Regions from separate parts of the Sphingomonas sp. CFBP 13603 genome, predicted to be linked through region 1. Evidence: riboswitches for the same ligand, from Rfam matches in the RefSeq annotation. Region 1 holds a riboswitch; each other region holds the start of a gene.
What was found. Region 1 has a riboswitch for cobalamin ahead of IFR23_RS08970 (DUF1636 domain-containing protein). Riboswitches for the same ligand answer to the same signal wherever they lie in the genome.
Positions count from the first base shown of each region.

Region 2: it holds a riboswitch for cobalamin, as region 1 does, so the genes downstream of both, cobW (cobalamin biosynthesis protein CobW) here and IFR23_RS08970 (DUF1636 domain-containing protein) in region 1, are expected to answer to the same signal.
Region 3: it holds a riboswitch for cobalamin, as region 1 does, so the genes downstream of both, IFR23_RS14990 (TonB-dependent receptor plug domain-containing protein) here and IFR23_RS08970 (DUF1636 domain-containing protein) in region 1, are expected to answer to the same signal.
Region 4: it holds a riboswitch for cobalamin, as region 1 does, so the genes downstream of both, IFR23_RS07970 (TonB-dependent receptor) here and IFR23_RS08970 (DUF1636 domain-containing protein) in region 1, are expected to answer to the same signal.

Region 1 covers NZ_JADBIA010000004.1:265,289-270,978, reverse strand. Annotated here, with positions in the region: gene IFR23_RS08985 (peptidylprolyl isomerase) at 1-492, shown strand, start outside; gene IFR23_RS08980 (NAD(P)/FAD-dependent oxidoreductase) at 856-2,472, opposite strand; gene cobO (cob(I)yrinic acid a,c-diamide adenosyltransferase) at 2,533-3,132, shown strand; cobalamin riboswitch at 3,324-3,517, shown strand; gene IFR23_RS08970 (DUF1636 domain-containing protein) at 3,689-4,096, shown strand; gene cobT (nicotinate-nucleotide--dimethylbenzimidazole phosphoribosyltransferase) at 4,093-5,106, shown strand; gene IFR23_RS08960 (histidine phosphatase family protein) at 5,103-5,675, shown strand; gene cobS (adenosylcobinamide-GDP ribazoletransferase) at 5,672-5,690, shown strand, end outside.
Region 2 covers NZ_JADBIA010000004.1:123,329-129,018, reverse strand. Annotated here, with positions in the region: gene cobN (cobaltochelatase subunit CobN) at 1-2,942, opposite strand, end outside; gene cobW (cobalamin biosynthesis protein CobW) at 2,951-4,000, opposite strand; cobalamin riboswitch at 4,100-4,309, opposite strand; gene IFR23_RS08320 (HoxN/HupN/NixA family nickel/cobalt transporter) at 4,482-5,543, opposite strand.
Region 3 covers NZ_JADBIA010000010.1:75,087-80,776, reverse strand. Annotated here, with positions in the region: gene IFR23_RS15005 (ABC transporter ATP-binding protein) at 1-279, opposite strand, end outside; gene IFR23_RS15000 (FecCD family ABC transporter permease) at 270-1,238, opposite strand; gene IFR23_RS14995 (ABC transporter substrate-binding protein) at 1,402-2,202, opposite strand; gene IFR23_RS14990 (TonB-dependent receptor plug domain-containing protein) at 2,199-4,097, opposite strand; cobalamin riboswitch at 4,214-4,429, opposite strand; gene IFR23_RS14985 (TonB-dependent receptor) at 4,482-5,690, opposite strand, start outside.
Region 4 covers NZ_JADBIA010000004.1:28,841-34,530, forward strand. Annotated here, with positions in the region: gene IFR23_RS07965 (PepSY domain-containing protein) at 1-327, opposite strand, end outside; gene IFR23_RS07970 (TonB-dependent receptor) at 263-2,443, opposite strand; cobalamin riboswitch at 2,676-2,907, opposite strand; gene IFR23_RS07975 (tryptophan halogenase family protein) at 2,988-4,499, opposite strand; gene IFR23_RS07980 (tryptophan 7-halogenase) at 4,496-5,690, opposite strand, start outside.

The DNA.
Region 1 (5,690 bases):
CTCGCCTATGTCGATGACGGTCGGTTCGACGGCACCGATTTCTACCGCGCGAGCCGCCAGAAGTCCGGGCCGAAGCTCGGCTTTATCCAGGCGGGCATCCGCACCGACGCGCGGCGGATACTACCGCCGTTTCCGCTCGAGACCACCGCGATGACCGGCATCAAGCATCTCGATGGCACGATCTCGATGGCGCGCGGGATGACGCCGGCGTCGGCTGGGGGGAATTTCTTTATCACGATCGGGCCGGCGCCGGCGATGGACGCGCGCGCGGGGTATCCGGGCTATGCCGCGTTCGGGCATGTCGTCGCAGGGATGGACGTGGTGAAGCGCATCCTCGCCAAGCCGACTGGTGGCGGGATGGATGCGTTCAAGGACCAGATGATCCTGAAGCGGGTCGCTCTGGTGAGTGCGCGGCGTCTGGACGGGGTGGCGAAGCCGACCGGGCTGCCGCGGGCGTGGTTGATCGAAACTGGGCCGCAACGGCGGAGGTGAGGGGCTGGAGGGGGCTGCACATCGACTAATGTTGCTTCGAACGTTTGTCAGTTTGGTCAGGGTAGTGGCGTTTCCCTCATACGCTTATGGCGCAAAGGTAGTCGCCATCGAGTTTTGCACCACCCCGGCGAAAGCCGGGGTTCAATTGGAAAGCTCAAAATGATGGCAGTTTGCCTTTAGGTCAGTAACGTCCCCCAACCGGGCCCCGGCCTCCGCCGGGGTGGTGTTGTGGAAACTGGTCCCCGCAGACCCCTGAATCAGTTGTCACAACCCTCTGTTCTCCCGCGAAGGTGGGAGCCCAGGGTAACGAACGCAGGTATTCTTGGCTCCTGGACCCCCGCCTTCGCGGGGGAACGAAACGGCTTAAGCAGTGAGGCTCAACGCAACCGCTTCCGCGACCTTGATCCCGTCGACCGCCGCGGAAAGAATACCCCCCGCATAGCCAGCGCCTTCGCCAGCCGGGAAAAGCCCCGCCGTATTGAGGCTCACGAAATCGTCGCCCCGTGTGATCCTCACCGGCGACGAGGTCCGCGTCTCGACCCCGGTCAGCACTGCGTCGGGATGATCGTAGCCGGGAATCTCGCGCCCGAACGCGGGCAAAGCTTCCCGCAGCGCGGTGATTGCGAACTCGGGCAGGCATTCCGACAGGTCGGTCATGTGCACGCCCGGCTTGTACGACGGGATCACCGAGCCGAGCGCAGTCGACGCCCGCCCAGCGAGCAGGTCGCCGATGCGTTGCGCGGGTGCCTTGTAGTTCGAACCCCCGGCCACATACGCCCGCGATTCCCAGTAGCGTTGCAGTTCGATCCCGGCGAGCGGGTGGCCGGGATAGTCGCGCTCGGGGTCGATGCCGATGACGATCCCCGAGTTCGCGTTGCGTTCGTTGCGCGAATATTGGCTCATCCCGTTGGTCGCGACGCGGCCTTCCTCGGAGGTCGCGGCGACGACGGTGCCGCCTGGGCACATGCAGAAGCTATAGACGGTTCGCCCGTTCTTGCAGTGATGCGACAGGCTGTACGCCGCCGCGCCGAGATCCGGGTGACCGGCGCAGGGGCCGAACCGGGCTTCGTCGATCCACGACTGCGGATGCTCGATGCGGACACCGATCGAGAACGGCTTCGCTTCGACGTGGACACCCTTGGCATGGAGCATCTCGAACGTGTCGCGGGCGCTGTGGCCGACCGCGAAGACGACGTGGTTGGCTTCGAGATAGTCGCCGGTGCTCAGGTGAAGCCCGCGGAGTTGGCGGGTGCCGGCCTCGTCGACGATGTCGAGACCATCGACGCGCGTCGAGAAGCGGTATTCGCCGCCGAGCGCCTCGATCGTCTCGCGCATGCTCTCGACCATCGTGACGAGGCGGAAGGTGCCGATATGCGGGTGCGCTTCGGTCAGGATTTCGGGCGGCGCACCGGCTTTTACGAACTCGGTCAGGACTTTGCGGCCAAGATGGCGCGGGTCCTTGATCTGGCTCCAGAGCTTGCCGTCGGAGAAGGTGCCGGCGCCGCCCTCGCCGAACTGAACGTTGGATTCGGGGTTGAGGACGCTTTTGCGCCACAAGCCCCAGGTGTCCTTGGTGCGTTCGCGGACGACCTTGCCGCGGTCGAGGATGATCGGGCGGAAGCCCATCTGCGCTAGGATCAGGCCGGCGAACAGGCCACATGGCCCTGCGCCGACGACCACCGGTCGGGGGCCGGTATAGCTCGTGCCGCCCTTGGTGACGAAGCGATATCCCGTGTCGGGGGTGCGCTGGACGTGGCGATCCTTGCGGAAACGCGTGAGGACGGCGTCCTCGTTTTTCAGCGTGACGTCGACCGAATAGACGAGCTGGATGTCCATCTTGTCGCGGGCATCGTGCGCGCGCCTCGCGATGGTGTAGCGGATCAGGTCGCGCGGGGTGACGCGCAGGCGATCGCGGATCGCGGCGGGCAGCGCTTCGTCGGCGTGGTTGAGCGGGAGCTTGAGGTCGGTGAGGCGGAGCATGTCGGTCGCTCTAGCGCCGCGCGGCGCGATCCGCCATCGGGAGGACGAGAGGACTTGATCATGCGGACCGACGACGAGCAGAATGCCAAGAGCGCCAAGCGCAAGGAGGTCCACGACCGGATCGTCGCGAGCAAGACGATCGAGAAGGGCCTGATCATCGTCCACACCGGCAAGGGCAAGGGCAAGTCGACCGCCGCGTTCGGCATGGCGGTGCGGATGATCGGACATGGGCGCAAGGTTGGCGTGGTACAGTTCGTCAAGGGCGCGATGACGACCGGCGAGAAGGCGGTTTTCGATGCGTTCCCGGACCTATGCGAGTTCAAGCCGATGGGGGAGGGCTTTACCTGGGACACGCAGGATCGCGCGCGCGACATCGCGGTGGCGCGCGAGGCGTGGGACGAGGTCAGGCGGATGATTGCCGACCCGTCGTACGCGATGGTGGTCGCGGATGAACTCAATATCGTGTTGCGGTATGAGTATCTGCTGGTCGACGAGGTGCTGGCCGTGTTAGCCGAGAAGCCCGAGATGACGCATGTCGTGGTGACCGGGCGGAACGCGCCGGACGCGCTGATCGAGATGGCGGACCTGGTAACCGAGATGACGCAGGTGAAGCATCCGTTCCGGTCGGGGGTGAAGGCGCAGGCGGGCGTGGAGTTCTAGGCGGCTTCGTACTCTACGACCCAATGAAACCACCGTCCGTCATCCTGACGAAAGTCAGGATCCAGAGCCACGAAGGCCACCTCCCGTTACCCTGGATCCTGACTTTCGTCAGGATGACGGGAGCGCGTGGGGATGGCTGGCGGACTTCTAACCGACGTAGCCGTGTCTTGCGTCGTCTCCACCTCCCGCCTATCGCTGCCCCCGCGACAGGTTCCCCCGATGCTCGCGCGGAGGGGGATGAAAATGGGAACGGGAAACACCCGGCTGCCCCTGCAACTGTACGCGGCGAGCCATCGTGCCTCATGCCATTGGGATGTTCCCGAGAAGGCGGCGCGGACGGCGTTGACCCGCGAGCCAGGAGACCTGCCCGTCGCGGTCGTCTTTCGTCCGGCCAGGGTGCGCCGAACGGACGGGTAACACCCCGAGCGACGACATCGCTTCGCGTTGCGCGGAGGCTGGAGGCATGCACCTTCGCCCTTCGCGTCGTGCGAGACCGACTGTCCGAAGGGGTTTCTATGCCAAGTTCACATCGTTCCGAGATCGTCCGGGAACGGACATGCTGAAGCCGGTCGAAGACGGCGTCGCGGTAGTCGCGTGCAATACGTGCCGCCATTCCACCGATGCGCGCGACGACGAGCACGGCCAACGCGGCGGCGCGCGGCTGGTCAGCGCGCTGAAGGCGGTGCAGGCGAGCGATCCGGCTTATGCCGACGTCGCGGTGCAGGAGATGCCGTGCCTGTTCGCGTGCCAGGATTTCTGCACGATCCACCTCCGCGCGCCCGCCAAGGTTGGCTATGTGCTCGGCAGATTCGAGCCGACCGAAGACGCCGCGCGTGCGATCCTCGATTACGCGCGGCTCTACGGCGAGAGCGCGTTCGGGCAGGTGCCGTTCAAGCAATGGCCGCAGGGGGTGAAGGGCCACTTCATCACGCGCACGCCGCCCGCCGGGTTCGTCGTGGAATGACCTTCTTTTCGACGGCCGGAGCATTTCTGTCATCCTTGCGCGCGTTGCCGCAGCCGGACGAAGCCGCCCGATCGGCGGCGGTGGCGCGTCAGGGGCAACTCACCAAACCGCCGGGTTCGCTCGGGCGGTTGGAAGAGATTGCCGTCTTCATGGCCGGCTGGCAGGGCCATGAACGCCCGCGGCTCGATCGCGGCCGGGTGGTGATCTTTGCGGGTAATCACGGCATCGTCGATCGCGGCGTCAGTGCGTTTCCGGCCTCCGTCACGGCGCAGATGGTGGCCAATTTCGAGCATGGCGGCGCGGCGATCAACGCGCTGTCGCGCGCGGCGGGGCTCGATCTCAGAGTCGTCCCGCTCGACCTCGACCGGCCGACGATCGATTTCACCGTCGCCCCGGCGATGTCGGAGGAGGAATGTCTCGCCGCGATCAACGCGGGCGCCGCCGTCGTTGCGGATGCGCCCGACCTGATCGTGCTCGGCGAAATGGGGATCGGCAACTCGACCTCGGCCGCCGCGCTGTGCCTCGCCAGCTTCGATGGATCGGCACGCGACTGGGTCGGGCCCGGTACGGGAGTCGACGACGACGGCATGGCCCGCAAGATCGCGACCGTGGAGGCCGGGCTGGCGCTGCACCGGGACGCACTGACCACCCCGTTCGAGACGCTACGCAGGCTTGGCGGTCGCGAACTTGCGGCGATCGCAGGCGCGGTCCTCGCGGCGCGCCTCGCTGGCGTACCCGTCATGTTCGATGGCTTCATATGCTGTGCCGCGGTCGCGCCGATCGCCGCTGCGTGCCCGGATATCCTCGCACACTGTCTTGCCGGCCACGTGTCGGCCGAGCCGGGTCATGCGCGCCTGTTGCGGGCATTGGGTCTCGATCCCCTGTTGTCGCTGGGCATGCGGCTCGGCGAGGGAAGCGGCGCGGCGACTGCGACGTTGCTCGTTCGCGCGGCGCTGGCGGCGCATGACGAGATGGCGACATTTGCCGAGGCGGGGGTCTCGGTCGCGTGACCGGCTCGCACATGCTGTACCTGATGCGGCATGGCGCACCGACACGAGAAGGGCTGCTGCTCGGACGGACCGACGCATCGGTGACGGTTCAGGGCATTGCCGCCTGTCTGGCACGGGCGGCGACGCTCGACGTCGCGCGCATCGTGACGTCGGACCTTGCCCGGACACGCGACTGTGCGCGGGCGATCGCCGCCTCTCGGGCGATCGAGGTCGATGTCGACCCGCGGTGGCGCGAGCTCGATTTCGGGGCCTGGGATGGGCTCGAGCCCGCGGAGGTCGATCCGACGGCGTTGGCGCAGTTTTATGACGATCCAGACGCGGCGCCTCCACCGGGCGGGGAGCGCTGGTCTGCGCTCCAAGGCCGCGTGCACGATGCGCTTGCCGATGTGCCCCCGGCGGCGACGCTAATCGTCACGCATGGCGGCGCGATCCGCGCGGCGCTCGCGGATCTGTGCGGGTTCGATCGACGACAGATCTGGGCGTTCGACCTGCCCTATGCGTCGCTCGTGTCGCTGCGGATCTGGCCTGGAGACGAGCGGACCGTCCAGATCGTCGGGCTCGCGACATGAGGCGGCTGATCGTAG
Region 2 (5,690 bases), 140 kb from region 1:
TTTGCCGCGCGGGCGTGGACGACGCGGGCTATCTCCTCGTTGAGCGGGCGGGCCTTGGCCTGGTTCGGATCGCGCGCGTCCAGATGGTAGAGCGTGGCGCTGCCCCCTGCGACCGATTGCGCGGCGGCGAAGCCGGCCTCGTGCGCGGCGTAATCTGCGGCGAGCAGGAGGTCGGTCTCGGGCAGGTCCTGGACGTGGACGAAAGCATCCGCGGCGGCGACACGCTCGCGGATGCCGGTGGGATCGAAACTGTCTTGGCCGTCGTCGAGGACGTGGCTGGAGGCGGACAGCCAAGCTTGGCCGGCCGTCAGGCGCGCTGCGGGCGTGTAGGTTTCGGCGGCGTCGCCCATGCTCAGGCCGTAGCGGCCGGGTTCGGGACCGTAGACGCGGGCGGTGGAGGGCTTGCCGACGAACGGGTTCCAGTCCTGCGGTTCGTCGCGTGTGGCGAGGGCCCGGACAGTCTGGCCGAACATTGTGCAAAGCGTCGGGAAGGCGTCGCGGAACAGGCCCGACACGCGCAGCGTGACGTCGATGCGGGGGCGGTCGAAGTTCGCCAGTGGCAGGATCTCGACACCCGTCACGCGGTCGGATTGCATGTCCCACACCGGTTCCGCGCCGAGCAGATGGAGCGCCATCGCGAACTCCTCGCCCGCGGTCCGCATCGTGGCGGAGGCCCATAGGTCGACGACGAGGGTGCGAGGGTAATCGCCGTGATCCTGCAAATGGCGGCGAATGAGTTCGTCGGCGAGCTTCACGCCCTGAGTATGGGCGGCGCGCGACGGGACCGCGCGAGGGTCGGTGGTGTAGAGGTTGCGGCCGGTCGGGAGGACGTCGGCGCGGCCTCGCCACGGGGAGCCGGACGGGCCGGACGCGACGCGTTTGCCTTGGAGCGCCGACAGAAGACCCGCGCGTTCCGCTGCGCCGTGTTCGCCGCGGCCGTAGATGTGGAGGCCGTCGCCATACTGGCTCTCCTTCACGTCGCAGACGAAGGTGTCGATGCGGGTAATCGCGTCGGCTTGGGACTGTGCGTCGTCGAGGCCCAGCGTTGCGGCGAGACCGGTGGCGGTGGCTTCGTCGCGGATGTCGCGTTGCAGGCGGTCGCGGCGCGCCGGATCGAGGCCGTCGGCGTTGGAGAATTCGTCAAGCAGCGCTTCGAGGCGGCCGAGGCCGGCACCGGTGCGCGTGCGCTCCAGCGGTGGCGGGACGTGGCCGAGCGTGACCGCACCGAGGCGGCGTTTGGCTTGCGCCGCCTCGCCGGGATCGTTGACGATGAACGGGTAGATGACGGGCATCGCGCCGGTGAGCGCCTCGGGCCAGCAGGCATCGGACAGCGCAACCGACTTGCCGGGGAGCCATTCGAGCGTGCCATGCGCGCCGACATGGACCAGCGCATCGGTGCCCCGCGCGTGGAGCCAGAGGTAAAAGGCGACATAGGCGTGGCAGGGGCAACGCGAGAGGTCGTGATATTCCTCCGTGCGTTGCTTGGTTCGGCCGCGTTCGGGTTGAAGGGCGACGAGTGCGCCGCCCTGATCGATCGCGGTGAACGTGAAGTCTTCCGTTGGATCGCCCCAGGTTTCCTGAAGGTCCTTACGCAGGGCCTCTGGGAGGTACGCGATGGCGTTGCGATACTCGGAGAGCGGCCAGTGAATGTAAGCGCTAGCGAGGTCCGCCGCGTCGGCTGTAATCGCGTAGCCGGCGTCCGTGAGGTCGGCGAGGATCGCTTGCGTAGAGGCTAGCGCGTCGAGACCGACGGCGTGCGCCATCTGGTATGCCTTGCCGGGGTAGGTCGAGAGGACGATCGCGAGGCGGTGCTCAGCGACGGGCTTGCTGGCGAGGCTAGTCCAGGCTTCGATGCGCGCGGCGATGGCGGTGATGCGGGCCGGGTCGGCGCGGTGTTCGCGGCGGGTGTATTCGAGGTCGCCGTCGCGGGCGGCGCTCTCCTTGAAGCTGGCGACGCCGGCGAAGAGGCGACCGTCCACTTCGGGGAGGACGACGTGCATGGCCAAGTCGGCGGGCGACAGGCCTCGGGTGGCACCGGCCCAGGCGGCGCGGTCGGAGGTGGCTAGCGCGATCTGGAAGACGGGCACGTTCGCGCCGTCGAGAGGCGTCGTGTCGGAGACGCCGCGGGCGGAAAAGGCGGTGGCGTTTACGACTGCGGCGGGTTCTAGTGCATTGACCCAGCGGCTCAGCCAGACGGCTGCGTCGGGGGCTTTGAGCGAAGGCGCGAAGAGGCCGATGACGTCGAACCCTCGCGCGGAAAGTTCGGCGTGGAGCGCTTCGATCGGGTCGAGGTCCGCGGCGGTCAGGTATGAGCGGTAGAAGACGATCAGGATGCGGGGGCGTGTCGCGTTCAGGGCGAACGCGGCCGGGCAGGTCACGCCGTCATGTGGCTGCCAGCCGCCGACATCGGCGATCGCGCGGACGCCCGTTACGGGACCAGCGTAACAGCCGGCGGCCAGCGCGAACTGGGCTAGCGCCGCCTGCGCCGCGACTGCGCCGCCGGTGTCGCAGAGATGGGCCAAACGGCGGAGCGTCGATAGCGGGATCGTCGAGGCGGCGTCGAGCCGCGTGTCGATGCGCCCGTCCGCTGCGAGGACGGCGAGCGCTATGCCCTTCTCCCGCGCGAGGTTTTCGACCTGTTGCAGGCCGTAGCTCCAGTACGAGCGCCCGCCGATCAGCCGGATCAGGATGCCTTTCGCGCCCGCCAGCGTCTGCTCGACATAGGTGTCGACCGAGAGCGGATGCTGGAGTGCGGTCAGGTTCGCGAGGCGTAGCGAGGGCAGTCGGCTTCCGGCCGCATCCGCACGTCTCCAACCCGCGGCGAACGCGCCGAGGTCACCGTCGGAGAAGGAGAGGACGACGAGATCCGCGGGGGATTGGGCGAGGTCCTGCGGGACCGTGCTTTCCTCCAGCCCGTGAGTCTCGCGGAAGACGACGTGCATCGTGGGCCTCAGCCGTCCAGAGCGGCCTTGATGCGGGCCTCGTCGATCCGGTCGTGCTCGGCGATCACCACCAACTGCGTGCGGCGCGGTTCGCCTGCGCGCCAGGGGCGGTCGTACTGAGTACGGACCCGCGCACCGACTGCCTGAACGAGCAGGCGCATCGGCTTGCCGGTGACGGCCGCATAGCCTTTCACGCGGAGGATGTCGGCACCGCGGGCGAGCGCTTCTATCTTCGCGGTGAGGTCGGCAGGGTCGGCGATCTCGCCAAGCTCGACGACGACGCTGTCGAAATCGTCATGCTCGTGATCGTCCTCGCCGTCGTGATGCGAGGGGCGGCTGGCGATGTCGTCCTCGGCGGCGGCGTTCAGGCCGAGGATCACGCGGGGGTCGATGATGCCGTCGGTGAGGTCGATCACCGGGAGCGGCCGTGCGGACTCGGCGGCGATCACCGCGCGTGCCTTCGCGACGCCCTCGGGGCCGGCGAGATCGACCTTGGTCAGCAGCACGAGATCGGCGCAGGCGAGCTGATCCTCGAACACCTCCGACAGCGGCGTCTCGTGATCGACGCTGGGGTCGGCGGCGCGCTGCGCGTCGAGCGCGGCGACATCGGGGGCGAAGCGACCGGCGGCGACTGCCTCGGCATCGGCGAGTGCGATGACGCCGTCGACGGTGATGCGCGACCGGATCGCGGGCCAGTCGAACGCCTTCAGCAGCGGCTTGGGCAGCGCGAGCCCGGACGTCTCGATCAGTATGTGATCGGGGCGCGGGTCGAGCGCGAGGAGAGCCTCGACGGTCGGGATGAAGTCATCCGCCACGGTGCAGCAGATGCAGCCGTTCGCCAGCTCGATCACGTTCTCGGCCGGGCAATCGGGGATCGCACAGCCCTTGAGGATATCGCCGTCGATGCCGAGCGTGCCGAATTCGTTGACGACGACGGCGAGGCGGCGGCCGTTCGCATTGCGGATCAGGTGGCTGATGAGCGTGGTCTTGCCGGCACCCAGGAAGCCGGTGACGATGGTGACGGGGACCTTTGCCAAATTGGGCGAACGATCGGACATTATATTCTCCTGCAAGCACACGCACGCACGACCATAGGGCCGCACGCGTTCGTCGCTCAGACGGAGTACCGTGCCGCGACCATCCCCTGGATCGTAGCAAGAGCGACCGTAGCGCTGGCAGGTCTCCTGGCTTACGGGTCGAGGCTCGACGTACGCCTTCCCAGGTTTCCCCAGTGGCTGCCCTTGCGTGAAGGGCGTGTGCGTCTCGCTCACCGCTTACAGTTGCAGGGACAGCCGCGGCATTGGGAGGAACTCCCGCACCGCATTCCCATTCAAGCCCCGAAGGGCACCGGCGCGATCTGTGAGGTTCGGTGCAACCGACCCTCAGAAAGTGAACTAGATGAGTTTGCGGGGACTGCCAATGCGTCTTTGCATACGTCATGCCGGGCTCGTTCCGGCATCCACGGATCCGCATGCTCGATAGCCATGAGTTTGCGGAACCGTGGACCCCGGAACAAGTCCGGGGTGACGGAGGGGTGCGCTATCCGTGCACGACTTCGATCTCGTCGAAGCGTTTCCAGCGGTAGATCGCGAAGCTCAGCACCCAGCAGAGCACGAACAGCCCGATGATCGCGAAGCCGAGGCCGTTGAAATTCTCGCCGAGCGCCTCCGCCAGATCCCAGATGCCGCCGGTCAGCCCCAGCTTCGATCCGAGCAGCGCGAGCGTCTCGATCCCGCCGATCGCGATCGCGACGATCGCCGAGATCAACGTGATGGTGATGTTGTAATAGAGTTTGCGGATCGGCTTCACGAACGCCCACTCATACGCGCCGAGCATGACGACCCCGTCCGCGGTATCGACCAGCGCCATCCCAGTCGCGAACAGCACGGGCAGAACGAGGACGGTGCCGATCGACAGGCCGTCGGCGGCTTGGCTCGCGGACAGGCCGAGGATCGCAACCTCGGTGGCCGTGTCGAAGCCCAGCCCGAACAGGAAGCCGAGCGGCGCCATGTGCCAGCTCCGCGTGACCAGCCGGAACATCGGCCGGAACAGCCGCGCGAGCAAGCCGCGGTTGCCGAGCAGCAGGTCGAGATCCTCCTCGACATAGGTGCCGCCACTGCGGACATGGCCGAAGGTCCGCCACACCGAGCGCAGGATGATCAAGTTCATCGCCGCGATCGTGAACAGGAAGACGGCGGAAATGACGGTCGCGATGACGCCGCCGACCTGTTTGAACGCCTCGAACTGCGACAGCGCGCTGGCGGTGAGCGCGATCGCGACAGCGGCGATCAGCACGATCCCCGAATGACCGATCGCGAACCAGAAGCCGACCGCGATCGGCCGCTGGCCGTCCTGCATGAGCTTGCGAGTCACGTTGTCGATCGCGGCGATGTGATCCGCGTCGACGGCGTGCCGCAGACCCAGGCCCCAGGCGAGCAGCGCGGTGCCCAGCATCAGCGGTTGCGCGTGGAACAGCGAGAACGCCCAGCCCCAGGCGGCGATGTTGGCAATGATCAGGCCTGCGAACATCCAGCCGATCCGCTTGCGGGTGGCGGCGCGCGTCGGTCTCTCGATCGTTCTCTCTATCGTCGCAGTCGTCATGCAGAACTCCCCGGCGTCCGACGAGGACGGGGGCCTGCCGCGAGCGGCCGGGACACGCGAAGACCGGACGCCATGAGCAGCCGACGCGCGTCGCCGTGCGGCCCCTGCCGCGCGTGTCGTCGCTCAGACGGCGTTCACCGTGCCTCG
Region 3 (5,690 bases), on a different contig from region 1:
CGCGACGATGTTCCAGTGGACCGTCGCGTCCTGCGGGAGATAGCCGATCGCGCGGGCGCGCGCGCGCGCGTCCATCCTGGCGACGTCCTGCGCGTCGAGGCGGACACTGCCGGTACTGCGGTCGACAAGTGCGGCTGCAGCCTTGACGAGCGTGCTCTTGCCGGCGCCGTTGGGGCCCAGGATCGCGGTGACGCGGCCGGGACGCAGGTGCGCGGACACGTCGTTGAGGACGGTGCGCTTGCCAAGTTTCACGCCCAGCGCATTGATAATCAGATCCATGCGCGACCTCGTTCCCTGACCAGCAACCCGAGGAAAAACGGCGCGCCGATCATCGCCATCGCCACGCCGAGCCGGACTTCGCCCGCGCCGGGCGCGAGGCGGACGAGGCTGTCGGCAGCGAGCACGAGCGCCGCTCCACCGAGCGCGGAGGGCAGCAGCAACGCGCTCGGGCGGTGACCGAAGATCGGTCGCAACAGATGCGGGACGACCAGCCCGACGAAGCCGATCACGCCGGTCACGGCGACGCCAGCACCGACGACGAGCCCCGTGCCGAGCACGACCAGCAATCGGACCCGGCCCATCCGCGTCCCGAGCGACCGCGCCGCCGCCTCGCCCAGCGCCAGCGCGTCGAGCGAGCGGCCGGTGAGCATCAGCAGCGCCGCGCCGACCGCCATCGGCGGGAGCGCGAGCGTCACGTCGTCCCAACCGCGATCGGTCAGCGCGCCCATGATCCAGTCGATCACCTCGGCGACCGCATAGGGGTTCGGCGCGATCGAGATCAGGAACGCGGTCAGCGCGCCGGCGAGGCTCGACAGCACCGTACCCGCGAGGATGAAGGTGATCGCGCTCGGCGACCGCCATGTCAGCGCGGCGAGCAACGCGACCGCGCCGCCTGCCCCCAGCATCGCCGCCGCGAAGATCGCGGGGCCGGAGCCGAGCCCGAACACGATTGCCGCGACTGCTGCGAGGGCTGCGACCGACGACACGCCGACGACGGCGGGGTCGGCGAGCGGATTGCGGAGATAGCCTTGCAGCACCGCGCCCGACAGGCCGAGCGTGGCGCCGAGCGCTAGCCCGAGGACTGCACGTGGGAGGCGCAGTTCGAGGATGATCCACCAGCGCGGGTCGGTCGAGAACCAGGCGGAGGCCGGCACCCAGACTTTCCCGCAGCCGAGCGACAGGCCGAACAGGAGGATCACGAGCAGACCGAGGGCGACGAGCTTGAGGGTGCGGGTCATCAAAACGCCGCCTCGCCCATACCGACCACCGCCACGACCGCCACCCCGGCGGAGGCCGGGGCCCAATTGGAGGACGGTCGTGACGATGCGCGGCACTCCGTTACTTCGGCCATTCCAATTGGGCCCCGGCCTTCGCCGGGGTGGTTTTGGTATGCGTGCAGCATCACAGCCCCGCCCGGATCGCGGCAAGGCGTTCGAGCGCAGGCGGGATCGTCGGCCCACCGCAATTGACCAGGACGCGCGGGAAGACGGCTTGCGGCGTGTTCGGCAACAAGCGGTGGCGCAGCGCGGTGCCGCGGCTTTTTCGTTCGGAAGCGATCACGACGGCGGGGGGCTGCGTCACGATCGTTTCGGCTGACAGCGTGCCGGTATGCGTCAGGCCGTAGCTCGCGGCGGCGTTGCGGAAGCCGACGCGCGTCATCATGTCGTTCAGCAACGTGCTCCCCCCGGTCGCGAGATCGCCGCTGATATAGAGCAACGCGCTCGGCGAAGCGCCATCCTTGCGGCTCCGGCGCGACACCGCGCGGTCGATCTCAGCGTTGATTCGCGCGCCGCCCATCGGCGCACCGGCAGCCTCGGCGATCTGCGTGACCTGCGCCTGGCTCTCCGCGATCGAGTCGGGGATGCCGATCAGCAGCGTCTTCAAACCGGCCCGCGCATAGGCCGCCTGCGTCGCGGGGGGCGTGTAGGTGCTAGCGATGACCAGATCGGGGTGGAGCGCGATCACCTCCTCTGCGGTCCCGGCGATCCCGCGAAACCTACGCGCGACAGCGATCGGGATCGAGGTTGCGGAGGGATCCTGCGAATAATGGCTGATCGCGGCCATCTTTGCGGGCGGCAGGATGCGGACCAGCACCGAATCCGCGCACGGATTGGTCGAGACGATCCCCCCGCCTACTCCCGCGCCGGGGGGCTTGGCGCAGCCCCCGATCAGGAGCGCGAGGAGGATCGCCCCGCGCCTCACTTCAGGCGCAACCGCACGCCGCCATAGGCCGCGCGGCCGTAATTGCCGTAGCCGGCAATCGTCTCGTACCGCGAGTCGGTCAGATTATCGACGCGGCCATAGACCGCGAACCGCTCGCCGATCGGCAGTTCCGCACGGACGCCGGCCAGCGCATAGCCGTCGAGCCGCGTGGTATTGCTCGCCTCGTCGAAGCTGTCGCCGACCATCGTCACGGTGCCGCCGACGGACAGTCCGAACGCGAACCGATAATCGGCATCGACGCTCGCGGTCTGCTTTGGGCGACGTGCCAGAACATTGCCGAAATTGTCCCCGATCGAGCGGTTCTCGGTGTCGATATAGCTGTAGTTGGCGGTCAGCGTCAGCGCGTCGACCGGGCGCAGCGCGAGCGTGAATTCGACGCCATCCGCTTCGGCCCGCGCGACGTTGTCGTAAACGCCGAACGGACGGTTGGCGCAGATCGAACCGGGCGTCGCCAGCTCGGCCGGGCTGCAATCGCGGAAGTCGATCTGGTTGCGCGTGCGGCGATTGAAATAGGTCACCGCGACGCGCGCCCGGTTGCCGAGAAACGCCTGTTCGACGCCAACGTCGAAGTTGCGTGCCGTCTCCGGATCGAGGCCACGGTTCCCGTAGTCGGAGAACAGCTGGTACAAGGTCGGTGCCTTGAAGCCCTCGCCATAGCTCGCGCGGACGGTGGTGCCGGTCCGCAATGCCAACGCTGCGTTGGCGCCGAACGTCGTGTGGCTGCCGAAATCGTCGTGGTCGTCGTTGCGGACGCCGCCGGTGACCGTGAGGATATCGAGCGGCTTGACGATCAGCTGGCCGTACACGCTGGTGATGCCGGTATCTGCAAACGTGAAGCCGTCGTTGAAACGACTGTTCTCGCGCTCGACACCTGCGACGACGCGCACCTGGTCGAGCGGGCGGAAGTCGCCCTGATATTCATAGCGCTCGCTACGGCCACGGCCAATGAACGATATGTCGCCACCGGGCTGGGTGAAGTTGTCGCGGTTGATATCGGCGATCGTGAACGCCACGCGGTTGTTGAACCGACCGTCCGCGAGGTTCGCATGTAGGCCCGCATAGCCGTAAAGCTCTTGCGTGGTGGCGTAGGCGAGACTGTCGGCGACCACGAACGTGTTCGGGTCAAAACCGTCGTCGATCTCGACTTTGCTGTCCGCGAAATAGCCGCGCAGGTCCAGGCCGATGCCCGGCGCGAACTCGACGCCCACCCGCCCGGTTGCGCCATATTGGCGATAGCCGTCGCGCTCCGTGCCGCTGGCTGCGGACGAGATACCGTCGGTGCGCAGATAGCCGCCGGTCAGCGATCCGGACACCGGCCCCGACTTGCCCGAGACGCCCGCGCTCGCGAACACGCTGTCGGCATAGCCGTACTCGGCGTTGGCGCGCGCTTGCACGCCCTCGGTCGGCGCGGCTGTGATGATGTTGACGACGCCCCCAATCGCCTGGCTGCCCCAAGGCACCGAGTTCGGCCCGCGCAATATCTCGATGCGCTCGACCGAGCTCGACAGCAGGTTGCCGAAGTTGAAGCCGCCCCCGGTCGACGAGGGGTCGTTGACGCGCACGCCATCGATCACGACGAGCGTCTGGTCCGCCTCGGCACCGCGGATGCGAACGCTGGTCAGCGCGCCGACCGTACCGTTGCGCGTGACGGTAATGCCCGGCGTGGTCGCGAGCAGATCGGACACGACGGTGGTCTGGCGGCGCTCGATCTCGGCGCGGTCGATCACGGTCACGGCCTGGCCGATCTCGCTCAGCGGTTGCGCCGCGCGGGTCGCGGTGACGACGACTTCGGGGGCGTCGAAGTCGGGAATGTCCTGCGCATAGGCGGGCGATGCGATCGCCGCGGCACTCAGGAGAAGGAAGAATTTCGTCATCGGCTGCGTCCTAAACGGAACCGCCAGCGACCATTCGCCGGGCGGCCAGACGTCTCTCGCTCGAGGAAACCCGGCATGACCGGAGCACTCGTCCGCGCCGGACACCCGCCCGCGCAGTGGATCGACCGTGAGAGGCAGGTCTCCTGGCTTCCGGGTCGCCGCGCCCACCCCGCCTTCCCAGGTCGAGACCCAGTGGCATATCGGGGTGGCCGCTATCCGGTCACAGTTGCGGGTACAGCGCCGGTCTTGCGGATTTGGATCGTGACGACCCGGCCCGCGCACCGACTTCCCTTTTGATCCCGTCGCCGGGAACCCTTCACGTTGGCGGCATTAGTCGTGCGCCAGACACGGGTCAACGCAGAGACACCTGGAGACGATCGGCGCTCACCGCCCGCCGTACCGCAGCCCCACCCAGATCGTTCGCGGCGTGGCGCGCTCGACGATGTTCGCGCCGCTGATCCCTGCCTCGACGCGCTCGTTGAACAAATTCTCCCCGCGCACCTCGGCGACCAGCGAGCGCAGGATCGGCAACGCCGCATACGCGTCCAGCGTCGTCGCCGGATCGAGCACCCGCGTGTTCTGGTCGTCATCGAACTGCCGGCCGATATGGCGCACGGTCAGCGACAGCGCTGCCGCGTCGTGTCGCCAGTCGATCGTCCCCGAAACCTGATCGCGCGGGGTCTGCGCCGGACGCAAACCGTCCAGAGCAGCCGTGATCCCCGACCCCTCGACCTTCGAATTCGTATGCGACCACGATGCCTGCACGCCAAACGGACCCGGCCGATACGCCGCATCCAGCTCGAACCCGTGCGCGCGGATCGCGTCGAGGTTCTGGCGAACGCGGTAGGTCGTCACCCCCGGCAACACCTGCGGCGGGTTGGTCGTCGTGACGTTGGCCACCGCATCCTTCAGCCGGTTGTAGAAATACGTCGCGGCGATGCTCACGCCCGGAGCAGGCGTCAGCGTGACACCGCCCTCGACCCCGGTCAGCCGCTCCGGCGACAGCAGCGCGTTCGCCGCGGTCGCATCGTTGCCGACGCGGAATGGTCGATACAGTTCGTTGAGCGTCGGCAATCGCCACCCGCGATACCCGGCCGCCCGCAGCGTGATCGCCTCGACCGGTTGATACGCTACGCCCGCCCGGCCGGTCGTCTCGCTGCCGTCGCGATCCGCATAGCGCAGATTGGTCAGCGCCGCGCCGCCCGCGAGCGGCCGTTCGGACAGATAGCCACCGTCGATCGACCACCAGTCGACCCGGCCACCCAGGCTGAACGTGAAGTCGCCCGCGACGAGGCTCCCATCCGCGAACACGCCAGTCGTCGTCGTGCTCCCGCCGGCCTCGCGCCGCCGCGTCGGCGCTGCGTTGACGAACGTGTACAGCTCCTGCGTCTTCCCGCTGACATCGCGAACATCCGCTCCCAGGCGAAGCGCGATGCTCTCGCCCAGCGGCGGGAGGATCTCGATCCGTCCCCCCAGCCCCGTCGCGGGCGTATTATACTGGTTGAGCGACTGGATTGCGGTCGTCCGCGCGGCATTGATGCTGTTGAAGCTGCTCGCGAACGCGCGCGTCTGCAGATACGCCAGCGCCGAATA
Region 4 (5,690 bases), 240 kb from region 1:
GCCGTCGCGCATCTCGAGCAACAGCTCCTGCGGCAGGTGTCCGCCGTCGATTGGCGGCGGCACGTTCACCGCGCGCCAGTCGATCGGCTCCGCGCGTGCCAAAGTCTCGGCCGGTGTGAGCGACGGATAGGGGACGTACAGCATCACCAGCCCCGACACGAACCACATCGCGAAGAACAGGCAGCTGGCGATGCCGACCCACCGATGGACGAGATACAACCAGCGCCGGCCGACCCTGCCGAACGACGCGGGGCGGCGGAGGCTAGAACCCGGCACGAAGCGAAACGTCCACTGCGCGAGGCCGTCCGAGGATCCACTGCTGCGCACCGTAGCTGTTGATCGCATAATCCTTGTCGAGCAGATTATAGACGTGGAGATCGACCGCGACCCGCGGCGTCATTGCGTAGGACAGCGTGGCGTCGACGGTCACGTAACCGGGTATGCGGAAGTCGTTCGCGTTATCCGAATAGCGGCGTCCGACATAGCGGAGCCCGGCGTGCGCCTGGAATGCGCGCGTCGCGGTCCAGCGCAGCCACAGGTTCGCCACCGTCTCCGGTACGTCGGGCGGCGTGTTGCCGGCGTAACTCCTGCCGCCCGAGACGAAATCGTCGAACCTCGCGTTCAATACGCTGCCGTTCGCGTCGATCCCGAACCCCTTGGGCAAGTCCAGCGAGACGGCAGCCTCGATACCCTTGGCGGATCGCTGGCCGACCTGCTCGATCGGACTGGTCGGCGTCAGCTGCGACAGCAGGCCTTTCTTGACGATGCGATACGCCGCGATCGTCGCGGTGCCGCGTCCGCCCAGGAACGCCGCCTTGGCGCCGATCTCGACCTGATCGCCCTTTGCGTTGCTGAACTGCACCTGCCCGGTCGAATAGGTCGTCAGCGTGCCGAGCGGATCGACCCCGGTCGCGTATTGCGCATAGAGCGAGACGGTCGGGATCGGTTGATAGACACTGCCGACGCGCCACGTCGTGTTGTGGAGCCGCTTGTCGAGCGCCAAGGTCTCCGTGGGGACGGCGACCGTGGAGTCGATCGTCCAGCGCTGGATCCGGTCGCGTTCGTACCGGATGCCGCCGACGATCGAGACGTGATCGCCGAGCTTCAGCCGGTCCTCCGCGAAGACCGCATATTCGTTGGTCCGCGTACGATAGCGCGGTGCGATCCCCTGCGTGTCGACGATCAGGCCGGGGTCGAAGTCATACGGGTCGACTGGGGAAATCTGCGGGTCGGCGCCGAAATTATGCGAGTATGTGAGCTTGATCAGGTTCACGTCGAAACCCAGCACGACATCGTTCGAAATGCCGTCGGCGATGGGCGTCTTCAGAGTCATGCTGGCCTGATCGCCCCATTGCGTCTGGTCGTGGACGATCCCGGTCATGTCGGTGCGATAGATCCGGCCGGGCGTAGCAGGATCGCCATTGGCACCGTTCGGGCAGAAACCGTCCGCCGCGATCCAGCAATAGCTTTCGAGATTGAGCCACGATCGCTTCGAGGTCAGGCGGTACGCCTGGTTGCTGACGGTGAGCGCGTCGGTCGGCGTCCAATCGATCTGCAGGCTGGTGCGGTTGTCGCGGTACCGGACATGCCCGTCGCGCGTGTTGTAGTTGCGATCGCGGTTGTTGTCGTCGAGACGCCCGTCGATCAGCGGCGTGCCGAAATAGCGCATCGGGTTCTGGTTGCCGTAATCGTCGCGCGCGGTGACGACGAGCGTGTCGGTCGGTGCCCAGCGCAGCGTGGCGGACAGCGCGTAGCTGCGTGACTGCCCGCGATCGACATAGCCTTCGGACCGCCGATAGCTGCCGTCGACGCGGTACGACAGGTCATTGCCGATCGGTCCGCCTGCGCCGGCTGCGACATGGAAACTGTCCTGCGATCCATAGCCGATCTCGCCGTCGACCTGCGTCCGTACGGTATTCGGCTGGCGCATCAGCACGTTGACCGCGCCGCCTAGCGCACCTTGGCCGTAGAGTACGGAGGCGGGGCCGCTGAGGATGTCGATGCGGTCGACCATCCACGGGTCGGTCGGGAAGGTGATCGTGCCGGCCGCCGGAAACAGCCGGGCGCCGTCGATCAGCTGGAGCACCGAACCCTGGCCGCTGAACCCGCGGGCGGCGAGCGCGGTGCCGCCATTGCCGAGATTGCCGACGCTGGTGATGCCGGGCGCGCGGCTGGTCGCGTCGATCACCGTCATGTCGCCGCGTGCCCGGATCGTATCCCCGTCTATGACGGACAGCGTCGCGGGTGTTTCGAGCGGCGTCAGTTTGAGCCGGCTGCCGGTCGCGTTCGGGACGGTGAGGTCCGCTTGATGACGACCGGTGACGAGGATGTCGTCGGTCGTATCGCCGGATCGGTCCTCCGCGATCTGAGCGTATGCCGTGGGCGGCAGTATCGAAACGAGAAAGGACGCGGCGATCGTGGCGCGCGAAATCGAAAAGACCATTGGTAACCCCCGGGGCGTCGGACGAACCGGCAGGGGACGCTCTCGAGCATGGCGCGCGAGCCCACGCCTCGGCCCGCGTCACGAGCGATCGGCCCGAGCACGCGCCTAAGCGAACGGGAGCAGTCGTGCCCGCCGGACGCCGTCGCGGCCGGCACGTCTGCCCATGCGGTCCCCACCGCACACATCGTCGCTCAGACGGAGTACCGTGCCTCGGCCATCCCCTGGACCAGGCAAGAGCGACCACACGCCGGCAGGTCTCCTGGCTCACGGGTCACCGCTTGGTGCACAACCTTCCCAGACCGATCGGTCCAGTGGCTGGTGGCTCGGGGCATTCGCCCGGCCACGCACATGCATCACGCTCGCCGCTTACAGTTGCAGGGACAGCCTCGGCATCGGATGGCCGAAGCCACCCTCACCGCGTTCCCTTTTAAGCTCCTTGCGGAGCACCGGTGCGATCATGCCGACCCGTCCGAAGAACGGGCCGACGGGGAAGGTGTAGCTCGGGCGGGAAGTGCGGGCAATCGACGATCGTGTCGGACCCGTTCTAAACGCCGACGAAGGCTGCGTAGCGGGCGACGAAGTCCGCATGGGATGGCAGGGCTTCGGCGGCGCGCAGGGTGGCCGCCCGCATCTGGCGGAGGGCGTCTGCAACGCGGTCGGCATCGAGCGCATCGACGACCGGGTCGTAACCTACCGGTATGACGTTCTGGCCGAGCAGAACCTGAACCCAGCTCGGGATGCCGAACAGTTCGTCGTCGTAGCGGAAGATGCGCCCCTTCTCGCGGAACAGTGCGACCTTGCGAGTCAGGCTGTCGGGCACCGGCATGGTGCGGACATGGCGCCAGAACACGGAGTCGTCGCGGCGGGTCGCGTGATAGTGCAGGATGATGAAATCGCGGATCGACGTGTAGGCGTCGCCCATCAGCCGGTTGTATTCGTCGCGTTCGACGGCGGAAAAGCCGCGATCGGGGAACAGCGCGAACAGCTTCGAGATGCCGGTCTGGATCAGGTGGATGCTGGTCGATTCGAGCGGTTCGAGGAAGCCGCCGGCAAGGCCGAGCGCAACGACGTTGCCCTCCCACATTTTCGCGCGCCGGCCTGCCTTGAAGCGAAGCTGGCGCGGATCGGCGGTCGAGGCGCTGTCGAGGTTCGCGAGCAGGAGCGCGGTGGCCTCGTCGTCTGACATGTGCGTGCTGGCGTAGACATGGCCGTTGCCGGTGCGGTGCTGGAGCGGGATCCGCCATTGCCAGCCCGCCGGGCGTGCGGTGGCGCGGGTGTAGGGCAGTACAGGCGTGGTCGGTTCGGTCGGAACCGCGATCGCACGGTCGCAGGGAAGCCAGTGCGACCAGTCCTCGAATTCGACCCCCATCGTGTCGCCGAGCAGCAGGCTGCGGAAGCCCGAGCAATCGATGAACAGGTCGCCCTCTACCGCGGTGCCATCCTCGAGCCGAACTGCGCGGACATGGCCGTTCTCCGGATCGCGGTCGGCGCCGATGATGCGGCCTTCGACGCGAGTGACACCACCGGCCTCGGCGTGCCGACGCAGGAAGGCGGCGTAGAGGCTGGCGTCGAAATGATAGGCGTAGGCCATGGGGCTTGCGCCCGACCGGCGCTGCTCGTCGTTCGGTAGCCCGAAACGGCCAACCCTTGAGGCCATGCCACCCGGAGAATAGGCCTCGATTGCGCCGATGCCGGGGTGGTTCTGTAGTTTCAGCCAAAGTTGATGAAACGCCAGGCCCTGGATGTCCCTACCGATCGTCCCGAACGTATGCATGTACCGATCGGCGCCGGTGTCCCAGCCGACGAACTCGATCCCGAGCTTGAAGGTAGCGCCTGTCGCGCGGACGAAGTCACGTTCGTCTATGCCGAGCAGATGATTGAAGCCGAGGATGGGCGGGATCGTCGCCTCGCCGACGCCGACCGTGCCGATCGCATCGGATTCGACGAGGACGATCTGGCGCTGGCCGTCGTCGAGGAAGCGTGCCGCTGCGGCAGCCGCCATCCAGCCGGCGGTGCCGCCGCCGACGATGACGACTTTGCGAATGGGATCGGTCATCGAGTGCGTTCCAAGTGTGCGAGATAGGTAGGGTAGAGCGGAAGCCGTGATGGCAGCGCGCCGTTGTTCTCGGCCATTTGGCTGAGCGCTGCGCGGACGGATGCCAGCGGCGCTGACGCGGCGACCGGATCGGGAACGCGTGGAATAGTGCCAAGGCCTAGAAGCAGGCCACGCCACTCGTCCGGCTCGAAGCTTTCGTCTTCGTAGAACGGCAGGCGACCGCGGTGAGCGAACTGGTCGAGCGTGTGATCGAGGCTGTCCGTGCGAGGCAGTCGGCGGACGTGCTTCCAGAAGTCGCCGCCAGTTCGGGTCGCGGCGTGATAGTGCGCGGCCTGGAAATCGCGCACGCGCGATGCCTGGCGGTAGGTGCGGGCGTTGTACTCGGCGAGTTCGCTGGCGGCGCAGTCACGGCCGGGCAGGAGGTCGATCGCGCGCAGGATCCCTGCTTGCGCGAGGTGGAGATTGGCGTCGGCCAGCGGATCGAGCGTGACAGCGGCGTCACCGAGCGCGAGGACGTTGTGGAGCCAGGGTTCCGGGCGGGCGCCGGGGGCGATGTCCACGACCTCCTCGCCTGCGGGGAGAATGCGACGTGCGCTGGAGTCCGGTGTCTGGGCGGCGGCATAGGCAAGGCCGACCAGCGTGCGATCCCGCAAAGGCTTTTCGAACCGCCACCCCGCTGGAAGTGCGATCAGATCGTCGGTCGGGGAGGGCGCGCGGGCCGGCCCCGTACCCAGGAGCAGGCGGTCGACAGGCAGGTATCTGCCCCAATCTTCCCACCGCGTGTCGATCGCCGAGCGAAGCGGGGCGGCGGGGCCGGCGCAATCGAGATACAGATCCGCCACGATCCGACGACCATCCGCCAACATCAGCGCCTCGACGCCGCCGTCCGCACGGCGTTCGACGCCCGCGAACGCACTTGGAACGGGCGCCAGGCCAAGATGCCGCGCCAACGCGCGAAGCAGATCCCGGTAGCGCGGCGGATCGAGACGAAGCGCATAGGCAATGCCTGAAAGCGGTGAAGCCGGATCGTCCGCTGGGTGCACGAACCGGTCTGCTACCGCGAGAGCAGCGGCTGGCGAGAACGCATCGAACGCAGCGACCTTGCCGGCGCGGCGGGCGTTCAGCCAATGCTGCTGGAACGCCCCTGTGCCGATCGGACCGCCGCGGTCACCTCGTGCCAGGACGACACGT